One region of the Clostridium sp. LS3 genome, then DNA from elsewhere that is predicted to be linked to it. Evidence: a T-box and tRNA genes for the amino acid it is inferred to sense, from the RefSeq annotation. Region 1 holds a T-box; the other holds one or more tRNA genes.
What was found. A T-box is a leader RNA that pairs with one kind of tRNA and senses whether it is charged. The one in region 1 lies ahead of thrS (threonine--tRNA ligase), so its partner is inferred to be a tRNA-Thr.
Positions count from the first base shown of each region.

Region 2: it encodes a tRNA-Thr, which carries the amino acid that the T-box ahead of thrS (threonine--tRNA ligase) is inferred to sense. The anticodon was not compared.

Region 1 is NZ_CM143921.1:403,458-411,719, forward strand. Features, by position in the region: gene ACZJV1_RS02100 (metallophosphoesterase family protein) at 63-1,016, shown strand; partial or broken gene ACZJV1_RS02105 (hypothetical protein) at 1,130-1,264, shown strand; gene ACZJV1_RS02110 (hypothetical protein) at 1,277-1,543, shown strand; gene ACZJV1_RS02115 (5-formyltetrahydrofolate cyclo-ligase) at 1,582-2,157, shown strand; gene ACZJV1_RS02120 (hypothetical protein) at 2,671-2,853, shown strand; gene thrS (threonine--tRNA ligase) at 2,898-4,835, opposite strand; T-box leader at 4,905-5,117, opposite strand; gene ACZJV1_RS02130 (ABC transporter permease) at 5,469-6,299, shown strand; gene ACZJV1_RS02135 (ABC transporter permease) at 6,301-7,083, shown strand; gene ACZJV1_RS02140 (ABC transporter ATP-binding protein) at 7,119-8,150, shown strand; gene ACZJV1_RS02145 (ABC transporter substrate-binding protein) at 8,179-8,262, shown strand, end outside.
Region 2 is NZ_CM143921.1:248,629-256,890, reverse strand. Features, by position in the region: gene rpoB (DNA-directed RNA polymerase subunit beta) at 1-618, opposite strand, end outside; gene rplL (50S ribosomal protein L7/L12) at 972-1,337, opposite strand; gene rplJ (50S ribosomal protein L10) at 1,369-1,872, opposite strand; ribosomal protein L10 leader region at 1,910-2,038, opposite strand; gene rplA (50S ribosomal protein L1) at 2,081-2,770, opposite strand; gene rplK (50S ribosomal protein L11) at 2,823-3,248, opposite strand; gene nusG (transcription termination/antitermination protein NusG) at 3,318-3,839, opposite strand; gene secE (preprotein translocase subunit SecE) at 3,874-4,107, opposite strand; gene rpmG (50S ribosomal protein L33) at 4,159-4,308, opposite strand; gene tuf (elongation factor Tu) at 4,483-5,676, opposite strand; tRNA gene ACZJV1_RS01220 (tRNA-Thr) at 5,815-5,890, opposite strand; gene sigH (RNA polymerase sporulation sigma factor SigH) at 5,977-6,624, opposite strand; gene ACZJV1_RS01210 (NYN domain-containing protein) at 6,675-7,187, opposite strand; gene rlmB (23S rRNA (guanosine(2251)-2'-O)-methyltransferase RlmB) at 7,208-8,104, opposite strand; gene ACZJV1_RS01200 (Mini-ribonuclease 3) at 8,145-8,262, opposite strand, start outside.

The DNA of each region.
Region 1 (8,262 bases):
AAAAAATAAATTTAATTAAGATTTTAGATTCAGAACTAATTTTAAAGTAGGGGTGATTAAAAATGAAAAAATTTAAATTAATCATTATTACAATTATAATAATCTTTTTAGGAGTAATATCAGTTACATATATAAATAAATCTAAAGCAATTCCTAAGATTACAACAGCAACAACAACATCAAATTCAGATCTTGCTTTTGCTGTGTTAGGAGATGTTCATGAGAATATTGATCATTTTCAAAAGGCTATTAATGATTTATATACAATAAATCCTAATATGGATGCATTAGTGTTAAATGGTGATGTTGTAGATCAAGGATTAGATGAACAATATGATTCAGTACAAAAAGCTTTAGATAAAAATAAAGAGTTCTTACCTGGAACAATTATTAAAAATATTGGGAACCATGAATTTTTTGATTATAATATTGAAACGAATTCTCCAGAGCAAGTTCAAATATTTATAAATAAATATCTTGAGTTTTCTGGAGAAGAAAAGGTATATCATGATAAATGGGTAAAAGACTATCATTTTATATCGCTAGGATCTGAAGATGGTAATTCTGAAACTTTAAATTCAGTAACAGCATTTATATCTAGTAAGCAATTAGAATGGTTCAAAGAAAAACTAGCTGAAAATCATCAAAAAGGAAAGCCGATATTTGTATTTCTACATCAACACTTAGATTATGGTAATAATTCATGGATTGGTGTTAAACAAAGTGAAGAAATTAAAGAGATATTAGCACAATATCCAGAAGTAATAATGTTTGCATCTCACACTCATAGTGACTTGAATGAAAACAGTGTAATTTTAAACAAACCATTTACAATAGTTAATACAGGAGCTGTTCATTATACTATTATACCTGATCAAAATGAAGAAAAGGGTTACAAGAGAGAAGCAGACTATATTAAAGGAATTTATATTGAAGTAAATGGTAATAATGTTACCATTAAAGGTAGGAATATAGAAGAAAAACAATGGATATTTAATACGGAGATTGTTAATTAGTGAACTTGATTAAATAGTGTCAATATATATATTATAATAATATAATGTGCATGATTTATAAATATAGGAATAATAGGTCTTGGGGGAGCTTTAGGAACTATAAATGCATCAGCATGTATTTTAAGAGATGTAATAAATATATCAAAAGGCATTTGTATTTAATTTTGAATGAAGTGTACTTAAATTTATTATCTGTATCTCGGCAGGCAGTTTCGAAATGGGAGTCTGGTCAAACATATCCTGAAATAGAGAAATTAATAGTGTTAAGTGATTTGTTTAAAATAACATTAGATGATTTAGTAAGAGATGGAGATATTACATGTGAGAATAAAGATAATGATGAAATTAAATTAGAAAATGAGATTTATGAAGATTCTGAAGAAAAGGATGAATTTATAATGGTAGGAGGATTTATTGTAGGTACTGCAATTGGATTGCTTACAGGTAATCTTATGTTTGGAGCAGTAGCGGCATTTTTGGGACTTGGATTATCCTATATTATAAAGGGAATTAGAAAGTATAGTTGACTAAATATTTACAAACTATCTGACTTAAGGAGAATATTATGAATAAAGAAGATAAAAGAAAATTAAGAAATGAAATATTATCAATAAGAGATACTTTAGTTAAGAACAAAAAAGAATATATGGATAATAATATATTTAATAAGTTAGTAAATAGTGAACTATATAAAAATGCCAAGAGTATTTTTATTTATATAAATTTTAGTAATGAAATAAATACAATAAACATAATAGAAAAAGCATTAAATGATGGAAAAGAGGTTTTTATTCCTAAAATATATAAGGGTAATAAATCTATGAAAGCAATAAAGTTTAATTCATTTAATGAATTAAAGAAAAACTCCATGGGAATATTGGAGCCATACGATGATTCTAATTTTATAGAAAAAACAAATATAGATTTAATAATAGTTCCAGGAGTAGTCTTTGATAATAAAGGAAATAGGATAGGATATGGCGGAGGTTATTACGATAGATATTTAGAAGATATAAAATATAAAAATAATAAAGTGGCCTTAGCTTATGATCTTCAAATAGTAGAAAGTATAGATGCCGAGGCACACGATGTTAAGATAGATTATATAGTTACTAATACTAAAATTATAGATAAATTTTAATTAGTAGTTGAAAATTTTGAGAATGATGCATATATAACAAAGGTAAGGGTTACATTAGGATAAGATTTTGGGGAGTGTCAAAGTCTATTTAATGCGTACTTAACAAATTTAGGTTTTAGAAACTTCTCATTTAAGAACGGAAATGTATTCTCAAAATGCTTTAGAATTGGCTAAATGTCTAGAAAAACATCTTAAAATAAAGTAGGTTAAAATTATTCATACCTTGAAACAAGTTCATAATATGAATGGGGGGAACGAAACGTGCACCCCTTTTTATAAATTAAAGATATAATAAAGTGGTTCATACAAGTTAGATTATATAATACAAAACAATCTAACTTTTTCTTATTTAGTTCTTTAAAGTTTTATATTTTAAATTTAGCAATACTTTTGATATAATAAATAATATTAAATAAGAAAAAGCAATGAAAGTTATTAGTGATAAGAAATAAAATTCTAATTGATTTAATTATTAAATATAGAATACAAATTAATTATAGGGAGTGGTTTGTTATGTTTACAAAGGAAGAACTTCAAATTCTTAATGATGCTTTAAAAATGGCTGAAGAAAATTGTACAAAATTATTAGAATCAAGTACAAATAATAAAGATAGAATGGTAGCTTATAATAGGAAGCAAAAGAAAATATGGTTACTTCAAAATAAGATGAAAAAACTTATTGAAGAAAATAAATAATGAAAAAAGCAGGTATTTGAAGTTAATCAAATACCTGCTTTATATTATTTTTCTTTATTTGCTATTTCTAAGATTAATCTATTCTTTAATTCTGAAACTGGAATTGCACCTTCTTCTCCATTTTTTCTGCTTCTTACTGAAGCCTCATTGTTAGCAGTTTCTTTTTCACCAACAACTAAAATGTAAGGGATTCTTTCAAGTCTAGCTTCTCTAATTTTATAGCCGATCTTTTCTGCTCTGTAGTCTCCAGAAATTCTTATTCCTGCATTTTTGAAATCTTTAACTATAGACTCGGCATAGTCATTATATTTATCAGAAATAGGAAGAACTATTGCTTGAGCAGGAGCAAGCCAAGTTGGGAATGCACCAGCATATTTTTCAATAAGCATAGCTAAAGTTCTTTCATAACATCCAATTGAAGATCTATGAATTATATATGGACGTTTCTTATTACCATCTTTATCTATATAAGTCATCCCAAATCTTTCTGCAAGAGCAAAGTCGATTTGAATAGTGATTATTGTATCTTCTTTTCCATGAACATTTTTAAATTGAATGTCGAGTTTAGGTCCGTAGAATGCAGCCTCACCCTCAGCTTCTACGTAGTTAATGCCAAGATGATCTAATATTCCTTTCATTAACACTTGAGTATCTTCCCAGGCTTCAGGGTTATTTATATACTTTTCAGTGTTCTTTGGATCCCATTTAGAGAATCTAAATGAAATATCTTCATCAATTCCTAAAGTAGACATTATATGATTTATTAACTCAACACAACCTTTGAATTCTTCTTCAATTTGATCAGGTCTACAAACTATATGACCATCAGATAAAGTAAATTGTCTTACACGAATTAATCCATGCATTTCACCTGATGATTCGTTTCTATATAAAGTAGAAGTTTCAGCATATCTTATTGGTAACTCTCTATAGCTGTGTTGCTCAGCATTATAAATAGTATATTGGAATGGACAAGTCATAGGTCTTAATGCCATAACTTCTGGATCATGGTCTTCATCACCTAAAACAAACATACCGTCTTTATAGTGATCCCAGTGTCCTGAAACCTTAAATAAGTCATTTTTAGACATAGAAGGAGTTTTAGTAAATACATAACCTCTTTTTTCTTCTTCATCCTCAACCCATCTTTGAAGAAGTTGTATCATTTTTGCTCCCTTAGGCATTATTAATGGTAATCCTTGACCTACATTTTCATCAGTTGTAAATATTTTAAGTTCTCTACCTAATTTATTATGATCTCTCTTTTTAGCTTCTTCTAATGCTTCTAAGTGAGCATCTAAATCAGCTTTCTTTAAGAAGGCTGTTCCATATACTCTTGAAAGCATTTTATTCTTTTCATTACCTTTCCAGTAAGCACCTGCACTTCTAATAAGTTTAATAGCTTTAACTGATTTTAATGACATTAAATGAGGACCTGCACATAAGTCAACAAAGTCACCCATTTTATAGAAAGATATAACTTCATTTTCGTCTAAGTCATTTATTAATTCAACCTTATATGGTTCATTAGCTTCTTCCATAAGCTTTATTGCTTCAACTCTTGGTAATTCAAATCTTTCGATAGAAGGATTTTCTTTTATTATTTTTTTCATTTCATCTTCTATTTTAACTAAGTCTTCAGCTGTAAATGAATTTTCTACATCAAAATCATAATAGAAACCATCACTTATAGCAGGTCCTATAGCTAGTTTTGCATTAGGATATAATCTTTTAACTGCATAAGCTAAAACATGAGATATACTGTGTCTTAATGCATCTTTTCCTTCTTGAGAATCAAATGTGCAAATTGCAAGTTCGCTATCTTGATTTACAACATAACGTAAATCTACAACCTCTCCATTAACTATTCCACAACAAGCATTTCTAGCTAAGCCTTCACTAATTGATTTAGCTATATCTAAAACAGAAATACTAGCTTCAAATTCTTTTACTGATCCATCTTTTAAAGTAATTTTAATCATATTTATTTCTCCCTTCGTAATACAAATTTAAAAAGTAAATAAAAAAACTCCCGTCTCTTCTATATAAATAGAAGGGACGAGAGTATAAATTCTAATTTTCCCGCGGTTCCACCCTTAATTGCCTAAAATAAGGCCTCTTAAGAATATCGTAACGTGATATAAACGGACTTTATTAGAGTCACTCAGAGGTGGTCTTCAACTAAATTCAAGTAAGATAATTTCACCAAACATATCTCTCTCTGAAAATGAAACGTAGTTTACTCTTCTCTTCAACGTGTTCAAATATTTATTACTAATTATTATAGTTATATAATATGCTAATGTCAACAAAAAAGAATTAAACTTAAAATTTTTTATAAAAAAGTAGTATAAAGCTATTTTAATCTATATATAAGAAAAGAATATTCGTGATTTGGCTATGGAAAGAAAATGTAGAAATTGAATTAAATCATAAATATGTAATTCTGAAACATAATTTTAGTTAAAATTAATATTAAAAATAGACTCAAAACGAAATATAAAAAATAAAAAGTTGACATTGTTCGTATAAAAAAGTAAAATAAACTTATAATATGAATAAAAAACGTGAAAAGGTTCGTACATTAACGAATTATTTAGAGGAGAAATGAAAAAATGAAGCGAAGAAGTCATTATATACTATTTATACCATGTGTAGTATTAGTAGCATACTTTATGATAGTTCCACTATTAGGCACAATAATTCCTACATTGACAAATACAGCTGGAGGAATGTTTAGCCAATATACAAATTTCTTTAAAGATTCATATATGATGTTAATATTCTGGAGGACCATTAAGATATCATTAATATCATCTGCAATTTGTATGATTATAGGTGTACCAGTAGCGTATTACATATCAAGAATATCTAAAAAGTTAAGAGGTTTACTTATTGCATTAACAGTATTTCCTGTTTTAACAAATTCAGTTGTTCGTTCATTTGCTTGGATGAGCATTTTAGGGAAGAATGGTGTTATAAATAGCTTACTTATAAAGTTAAATATGATAAATGAACCACTATCACTTTTGTATACAGAAGGCGCAATTATAGTTGGTACAGTATATATTTTCTTACCTTTAATGATTATTTCTCTTGTTGGGGTTATGGAAAATGTAGAAAATGATTTATTAGAAGCAGCAGAAAGCTTGGGAGCAAGTAAATTAAAGGCATTTTTCAAGGTTATATTCCCACTTAGTTTACCAGGATTAATAGTTGGAACGGTTCTAGTATTTACAGGGTCTTTAACTGCATATACGACTCCACAACTATTAGGTGGAAACAAAAATACAGTTTTGGCCACATTAATATATCAAAAAACCATGACATTGGGGGATTGGCAAGGAGCTGCAGTAGTAGCCACTATAATGATTGTAGTTACATTAATAGTTATAAAGGGAATCAACTTCCTAGCGTCAAAACTAGATAAGAGGGGTGTTTCATAAGATGAAAAAAAATAAATTTCTAACAGCTTTTGTTGTATTAGTATATATATTCTTATTTGCGCCATTAGTTATTATTGCTATGACAAGTATAGGAACAGAAAACTATATAGCATTCCCACCAAAAGGATTTACTTTACAATGGTTTTTAACAGTATTTAAATCAGAAGCTTTTATAAGCAGTATGATTACCAGTTTTGTAATATCGGGAGTAGCTACATTAGCAGCTTTAATTATAGGTACGCCTGCAGCTTATGGATTAAGTAGATATGACTTTAGAGGAAAAGCTGCTATTAAAAGCTTCTTCTTCTCACCACTAATAATACCTGGTATAGTAGTTGGATTTTCACTATTCCAATTCTTATTAGTAAAGTTAAGTCTTTCAGTACATATTAGTTTATTTATTGGACATACATTAGTAATTATTCCTTACATAATAAGAGTTATTGGATCTAGTTTAGAAGTATTTGACTATTCAATAGAAGAAGCAGCTATGAGCTTAGGATGCAAAAAATCATTAACTTTCTTTAAAGTAGTATTACCTAATATAACATCAGGAGTAATGGCAGCATTTATGTTAGCTTTTATAAATTCATTTAATAATGTTCCAGTATCTATGTTTTTAACTGGACCAGGGGTAAGTACATTACCTATAACAATGATGAACTATGTTGAGTATAATTATGATCCAACAGTATCAGCATTATCAGTAATATTAATGATATTAACTATTGGAATTATGTACATATTAGAAAAGACCTTAGGTCTTAATAATTTTGCAGGATAAAGTTATGACTAATAAAGAGTTGGAGGACAAGTAAAATGGATTTAATAAATTTACAAAGCATAAATGTTTCATATGATAAAAAAAATAATATATTAGAAAATTTAAATCTAAAAGTTAAAAAGGGAGAACTGGTATCTCTTCTTGGGCCAAGTGGATGTGGAAAGACTACAACTTTAAGAGTTGTTGCAGGATTTATAGAGCCAACTGCAGGTAAGTTTTTATTAGAGAATGAAGATTATACAAAGATACCTGTTCATAATAGAAATTTTGGACTAGTGTTCCAAAGTTATGCATTATTTCCACATTTAACAGTTGAAGAAAATGTAGCCTTTGGCTTAAAGATGAAAAATATGCCTAAGGATAAAATAAAAGTGAAGGTAGATGAAATATTAGAAACTGTAGATATGACTCACTTAGCAAAGAGGTATCCTAAAGAATTATCTGGGGGACAAAAACAAAGAGTAGCTATAGCAAGGGCGTTAGTTATAGAACCAAGACTTTTACTCTTAGATGAACCCTTAAGTAATCTTGATGCGAAGTTAAGGCTTAAAATGAGAGTTGAGATAAGAAAACTTCAACAAAAACTAGGAATAACAACATTATTTGTTACTCATGATCAAGAAGAGTGCTTTTCAATTTCAGATAGAGTAGCAGTACTTAATAAAGGAGTCATAGAACAATTTGATACTCCGGAAAATATTTATTCAAATCCAGCTACAGAGTTTGTTGCAAGATTTGTAGGATTTGAAAACTTCATTAATTTAAAAAAGGTTTCAAAAGATACTTATTCTAGTGAATGTGGAGCTGAATTTAAGGTGGACAAATCAAAGGATCAAATAGATGTTAAAGCAACTATAAGACCAGATGATATAAAGATAGTTAATGAAGACCTAGAAAATACAATAGACGGTATCATAGAAATAAGAACATTCTTAGGGAAAGCATACCAATATGATGTTAAAACATCTGTGGGTAGCATAATTGTGAATAGTGAAAATAGCCTTATATATGAAAAAGGAGATAAAGTAAAGATTCAATTACCATCAAATAAAATAGTTATATTATAAAATTTGCATAAGATAAAGGAGAATATTTATGAAGAAGAGAATTTTAGCATTATTATTAACAGGATTAATTTCATCAACAGCTTTAGTAGGATGTAACAAATCTGGAGATGCT
Region 2 (8,262 bases), 150 kb from region 1:
TTCTTGATCACTTCCAAATCCCATAGCTCTTGCTAATATAGATATAGGAAGCTTTCTTGTCTTATCTATTCTTACATAGATAATATCGTTAGAATCTGTTTCATATTCTAACCATGCTCCTCTATTTGGAATTACTGTTGATGAATATAATTTTTTACCAGTTTTATCAACATTAAAATTGTAATAAACGCCTGGTGATCTTACTAATTGACTTACAATAACTCTTTCAGCACCATTTATGATGAAAGTACCTTGCTCTGTCATTAATGGGAAGTCTCCCATAAATACTTCTTGTTCTTTAATTTCTCCAGTTTCATTATTTTGTAATCTTACTGAAACTTTTAATGGTGCAGCATAAGTAGAGTCTCTCTCCTTACACTCTTCCACTGAATACTTAATATTATCCATATCAAGCTTATAATCAATGAATTCAAGCACAAGATTACCAGTAAAGTTTGTAATAGGATTGATATCATCAAAAACTTCATGAAGTCCTTCCTTTAAAAACCACTGATATGAATCTAATTGTACCTCAATAAGATTTGGCATTTCAGTTACATCTTTAACTTTACCAAAACTCATTCTAGTTCTTTTTCCGACTTGGACAGGATGTACCATGAATTTTCACCCCTTGTATAAAACTAAAATAACCAAAAGCACACTTTCCCTAAGGACTTATGCTTTCGGACAGCATCACTTATTAGTATAACCATCTTCTGTTCGATTATACATTTTTTTCATATGAATATATAGCTATCCATATTGAATAGTACATTTAATGATACTATCATACTATTCTTTTAATGTCAATTAATTTATTGTATAACTTATGTTAATCTATAATAAATTACATTTCAAGTAATTTTTATATAAAACTATATAAAGTATCCCAGGATTTTGATATTTTATATAGTTTTATTTGAGCAATTAAAAAGGTGCCTTTAACAGCACCTTTTCAATTTAAAAGTTAATTACTTAACTTCTACTTCAGCTCCAACTTCAGCTAATTTAGCTTTCATGTCTTCAGCTTCTTCTTTTGATACAGCTTCTTTTATTGTCTTAGGAGCTCCATCAACTATTTCCTTAGCTTCTTTTAATCCTAATCCAGTTAATTCTCTAACAACTTTGATAACTTTGATCTTTTGTGATCCAGCGCTAGCTAATACTACGTCGAATTCAGTCTTTTCTTCTGCAGCTGCAGCACCTGCAACAGCTCCTGCAGCAGCTACTGGAGCAGCCGCACTTACACCAAATTCTTCTTCACAAGCTGTAACTAGCTCGTTTAATTCTAAAACAGTCATTTCTTTTATAGCTTGAATTATATCTTCTCTTGTCATTTTAATTGCACCTCCAAATTTTTATCAGTTATTATTCAGCTGACTCTGATTCTTTTTTTTCTTTAATTGCATTTAATAAATATGCAACGTTTGATAATGGAGCTTTGAAGCTTCCAAGAAGTTTTGCGATAAGAACTTCTTTTGATGGTATTGTAGCAAGTTTTTCAACTTCTTCTTTATTGTATAAAGTTCCTTCTACCATACCAGCCTTTAATTCTATCTTCTTATGATCCTTAGCAAATGTATGTAATACTCTTGCTGGAGCAGTAGCATCTTCATATCCGAATGCTATAGAAACTGGTCCTTCTAAATATTCATCAAGACCTTCGATTCCTAATTCTTTAGCTGCTAATGTTACTAGGTTGTTCTTATAAACCTTATATTCAACACCAGCTTCTCTTAAAGATTTTCTTAAAGCTGTATCTTCTTCAACTGTTAAACCTTGATAGTCTGCTAAAACGATCGCTTGAGCTTTTTCTAATTTTTCTTTAATCTCAGCAACTTTAGCTTCTTTAATTTGTCTATTCTTGTTCATTACTGTGTGTCCACCTCCTCACAGTTTTCAACTGCAAATTTATATTAAGAAAGGCCTTCCCATAGACATAGGAAGACCAAATAATTACTTACCTTGGTATTCCTCGGTAGGCAATTATTTTAAACCTTTCGGCACCTACTGTCTTTGGAATCAGTATTCTCTTTAACAACAGATAAAATTATATTACACAACTATCCGTTTGTCAATACTAATCTAAAACTTTTGTTGGGTTAACCTTTGCTCCAGGACCCATAGTGCTTGAAACAGATACTGACTTAACGTATTGTCCCTTAGCAGCTGCTGGTTTAGCTTTTATTAAAGCATCCATTAAAGCACGGAAGTTTTCTTGTAATTTTTCTACACCAAATGACTTCTTTCCAATTGGGCAGTGAACTATAGCAGTTTTATCTACTCTATATTCAACTTTACCAGCTTTTATTTCAGCAATTGCTTTAGCAACATCAAATGTAACTGTTCCTGATTTTGGGTTTGGCATTAATCCTTTAGGTCCTAAAACTCTACCGATTCTACCAACAACACCCATCATATCTGGCGTAGCAACTACTACATCGTAGTCAAACCAGTTTTCGCTTTGGATCTTTTGAACTAATTCTTCCGCTCCTACGAAATCTGCACCAGCTTCTTGAGCTTCTTTAGCTTTTTCTCCCTTTGCAAACACTAAAACTCTTACAGTTCTACCTGTTCCATTTGGAAGAACAACAGCTCCTCTAACTTGTTGATCTGCATGTCTTGGGTCAACCCCTAATCTAACATGTAGTTCTATAGTTTCATCAAATTTTGCCTTAGCAGTCTTTACTGCTAAATCTAAAGCTTCAGATGGAGTGTATAATGCACTCTTATCTATTAATTTTGCGCTTTCAATATAATTCTTTCCCATAATTTGCCTCCTTTGTGGTATTAGCGGTTTTTACCTCCCACTTTTTTACGAATTACTCTTCAATAGTTACTCCCATACTTCTTGCAGTACCTTCGATCATGCTCATAGCAGTTTCGATTGTAGCTGCATTTAAGTCAGGCATCTTTAACTCAGCAATTTTTCTAACTTGATCCTTAGTTAATTTTCCAACTTTAGTTCTGTTTGGAACTCCTGAACCACTTTCGATTCCTAATTCCTTCTTTATAAGAACTGCTGCTGGTGGAGTTTTTAGTATAAAACTAAAAGATCTATCTTGGTAAACTGTTATAACAACTGGTATTATTAATCCAGCTTGGTTAGCAGTTTTTGCGTTGAACTCCTTACAGAATCCCATGATGTTAACACCGTGTTGACCTAATGCTGGTCCTACTGGTGGTGCTGGTGTCGCCTTACCTGCAGGAAGTTGAAGTTTAATCATTCCTGTTACTTTCTTAGCCATGTATTATTCCTCCTATACTGTGGTAATACGGACCTTAGTCCTCCCACTTTATTAAAACATTAGCTTATATTAAACTAATTTTTCAACTTGTGTAAATTCTAGTTCAGCTAAAGTTTCTCTGCCAAACATATCAATTAACGCTTTTATTTTGCGTTTTTCTAGATTTATCTCTTGGATTATAGCAACAAATTCTTTTAATGGTCCAGAGATAACTCTTACACTTTCCCCTACCTCCAAATCTATTTCTACCGGAGTTTCTTGAACTCCCATAGACTCAACTTCTTCATCGGTAAGAGGAACTGGTTTAGAAGCTGGGCCAACAAACCCAGTTACGCCTCTAGTGTTTCTAACCACATACCATGACTCATCAGTCATTAGCATTTTTACTAACACATATCCAGGAAACTTCTTTTTAAGAGAAATCTTTTGTTTCCCATCTTTCTCTTCTATTACTTCTTCCATAGGCACTTGAATGTCTTGAAGTAAGCTTTGAAGATTTCTATTTTCAATGGTTTTTTCAAGATTTGCTTTAACTTTGTTTTCGTAGCCTGAGTATGTGTGTACAACATACCATCTTGCTTTTTCGCTCATATTTCCTTATAGGTGGTTAACCACCTAAACCTCCTTACTTTAGTTTTAAAATGAATTTAAAGAGGTTTTGAAAAATATAATCTAACCCGCCTACTAATACTATATATATTAGTACGACTACGCCAACTGCAATTAACGCTTTTTTAGTATCATTTTTAGAAGGCCAAGTTATTCTTTTAACTTCTGCCTTAACCTCTCTAAAAAATTTAAATACGCCACCTTTATCAGGTGAATTTTTAGTTAAATTTACATTTTCCTTAACAGCCATTACTTCACATCCTTAATTTTTGTGAGTATATGTCATCACTATATCAGCTAACTATTTAGTTTCTTTATGAAGTGTATGTTTTTTACAGAACTTGCAGTATTTATGCATTTCTAATCTGTCTGGGTTATTTTTCTTGTTCTTCATTGAATTGTAGTTTCTTTGCTTACACTCTGTGCATGCTAAAGTTATCTTTACTCTCACAGTCTGCACCTCCAGTTTACCGTAAATAATATAAAACCTTATTACTTTATGTTAATTTAATTTCGTTAATTACCTAAACACATTATCACAAAACATGCATTATGTCAATATATAAGCCTTTGTAAAGGACTAGGTAATCCCACCCAGCCCTAAACTATATACTAATAATACATATTACTCTATTATGCTAGTAACAACTCCTGAACCTACAGTTCTTCCACCTTCTCTGATAGCGAATCTTAATCCTTCATCCATAGCTATTTGATTGATTAATTCAACGTTCATATCGATGTGGTCTCCTGGCATAACCATTTCCATTCCATCTGGTAACTTAATTGAACCAGTAACGTCTGTTGTTCTGAAATAGAATTGTGGTCTGTATCCATCGAAGAATGGAGTATGTCTTCCACCTTCTTCTTTTTTAAGTACGTAAACTTGACCTACGAACTTTTTGTGTGGCTTAACTGTTCCAGCCTTTGCTAAAACTTGACCTCTTTCGATGTCTGTTCTTTGAACTCCTCTTAAAAGAACTCCAACATTGTCTCCAGCTTGCGCTTCGTCTAGTAACTTTCTGAACATTTCTATTCCTGTTACTACTACTTTTCTGCTTTCTTCTTGTAATCCAACGATTTCTACTTCGTCTCCTACCTTAAGAATTCCTCTTTCAACTCTTCCTGTTGCAACTGTTCCTCTACCAGTGATTGTAAATACATCTTCTACTGGCATTAAGAATGGCTTATCTGTTGCTCTTTCTGGAGTTGGAATGTAGCTATCTACTGCATCCATTAACTCAAGAATTGGAGCGATTGCTTTTTCATCTGTTGGGTTTTCTAATGCTACTAAAGCTGAACCCTTAACTACTGGAATGTCGTCTCCTGGGAAGTTGTATTCTGATAATAATTCTCTAACTTCCATTTCAACTAGTTCTAATAATTCTTCATCATCTACCATATCTGCTTTATTTAAGAAAACAACTATGTAGTCAACACCAACTCTTGATGCTAGAAGAATGTGTTCTCTTGTTTGAGGCATTGGACCATCTGCAGCTGAACAAACTAATATTGCTCCATCCATTTGTGCAGCACCTGTGATCATGTTCTTAACATAGTCAGCATGTCCTGGACAGTCAACGTGAGCATAATGTCTGTTTTCTGTTTGATATTCAACGTGAGAAGTATTGATTGTAATACCTCTTTCCTTTTCTTCTGGAGCTTTATCTATTGCAGCATAATCAAATGCTTCTGCAAATCCCTTTTTTGATAAAACAGTTGTGATTGCAGCTGTTAAAGTTGTCTTACCGTGGTCAACGTGACCGATTGTTCCAATGTTTACGTGTGGTTTACTTCTTTCGAATTTTTGCTTTGCCATTGTAAAATCCTCCTTTAATCTTTGTAATAAACTTTGCCTAGCGTTTTGTATCGTTTTGCTTAATATATTGAGCTTACTACAAAGATTTAAGTAATTTATAAATTACAACAATCATTATTAGTAAGCACTCAACTATACTGGAGCTCACGATCGGGATTGAACCGACGACCTCCGCCTTACCAAGGCGACGCTCTACCTACTGAGCTACGTGAGCATTTCCACATAATATTTTTATAGTTTAATATACCAATTATAAAGTTTACTATTGTTCAAAAAATTTGTCAATAAAAATTTAGTGACTTATTTTTCTGTATATAGACATTTTTCAAGCTTTCGCTTTACTCTTTGTAAAGCATTGTCTATAGACTTAGCTTGCCTATCTAAATCACATGCTATTTCTTGATATGATTTACCATCTAGATAGGATTGAAGCACTTCCATTTCTAAGTCTGATAAAACTTTAGCCATCTCACCTTCTATATGTTTTAGTTGCTCTTTTCCTATTAAAAGCTCTTCTGGGTCTGTTATTTTTAATTCTGATAAAACATCTATTAGTGTTCTATCAGATTCTTCTTCATATATGGGCTTATTTAAAGATATATATGTGTTTAAGGGAATATGTTTTTGTCTTGTTGCTGTCTTTATAGCCGTTATTATTTGTCTAGTAACACATAGCTCTGCAAAAGCCTTAAAGCTCGTTAATTTATCTGATTTAAAATCTCTTATAGCTTTGTATAATCCTATCATTCCTTCTTGATAAATATCTTCTTTATCTGCCCCAATAAGAAAGTATGATTTCGCTTTAGCTTTTACAAAGTTTTCATACTTAGATATTAAATATTCTTGTGCTCTGCTATTTCCTCTTTTTGCTTCATCAACTACTTCTTCATCTAGCTTGTTCTGAAATTCCACAAACAGACTAGTATCTTTTTTGGTATTCTCCACCATATATCACCCCTTTAAGCCCTCTATTATGATAAATATATTAATTAAAATTATTAATCACTTCGTCTTATAGCTTCTAATTTTTTAAATATATCTTCATCAACATTATCTCCCAAATGATTTTTAGATAAAGACATATTTTTTTGTGCCTTTTTGTTAATTCTATTTTGAGTTTCTAAAACTTCATTATAGAACTCAAGAGCAGATATTCTTACTGCACCTCTTTGAAATATAGTTTGTTGTTCAAGCCAATCTGATGTAACAACATAAACTTCAAATCTTCTACCTAAGTTATGTACTTCTCTTTCTATATAAGAATCTGCTGTTTCACCATCTTTTGTAAAAACTATACTTATGTTTTTATTTATATCTTGCTTTTTTTCAATGCTCCTATTAACCTTATGAGCATCAAATACTATTATTATTTTGCATCCTTCATAAACTGAGTAGTTATGTAAACTGTCTATTAAACTCTGTCTTGCTCCATCAAAGCTATAGTCTTTTTGTTTCTTCAAATTAGGCCAGCTGTTTATTACGTTATATCCATCAACAAATATAATTTTCACATGTTACCTCTTTGATTTTGTTATTTTATTAGTCTTCCCTTTAATATTTCATACATCATTATACCACCTGCAACTGAAGCATTTAAAGAGTTAATTTTACCTATCATAGGAATTTTAACTAGTTTATCACATTTTTTCAAGGTAAGCTTAGATATTCCTCTTCCCTCGCTTCCTATAACTACTGCACATGGTCCATTAAAGTTAGCTTGATAACTATATTCTTCTCCATCTATATCTGCACCATAAATCCATAATCCTGCTTCTTTTAATTCATCTATTGCTGAATTTATATTAGTTACTTTTGCTATTTTCATATGTTCAATAGCTCCAACTGAGCATTTATAAACAGTAGAAGTTATTCCTACGTTTCTTCTTTTTGGTATTATTATTCCATGAACTCCACATAGCTCAGCTGTTCTTATTATAGATCCTAAGTTATGAGGATCTTCTATTTCATCTAATATTACAACAAATAGATCTTCTTTCTTCTCTTTTGCTAAATTTAGTATATCTGCAATTTGGCAATATTTAAACGGAGTAACTAAAGCTACAACCCCTTGATGGTTTGTTCCATTAGTCATTATATCAAGTTTCTTTCTATCAACTTCTTTTAATACTAAACCTTTTTCTTTTGCTATATTTATTATAACTTTAATTGATCCTTCCATGTTACCATTAGCAATATAAAGACATTCTATTGTTCTATCACTTTTTAATACTTCCATAACAGCATTTCTACCGATAATTAGGTCTTCTCTCGCTTCTACTTCTACTGCATTATTAATATTTTCGCTTGAATAATCTTTTGCTTTTCTATTTTCTTTTACACCATACTTTTTGCCTTGTGATGAATTGTTTTCAAGCATTTGTCTTTCCATTCTAGCTTTCATTCTAGCTTCTCTATTTCCCTTTGTCATCTTAAATCACTCCTTATGTCTATTATATACTTTTCCTTAGTTATGATAACTGTAATTCTGTAGATTTTTCTAATATATTATATAGTCTTTCTTTATTTCCTGTTAAATATAAATATCCTACTAAAGCCTCAAATCCCGTAGCATTTCTATAGTCTATT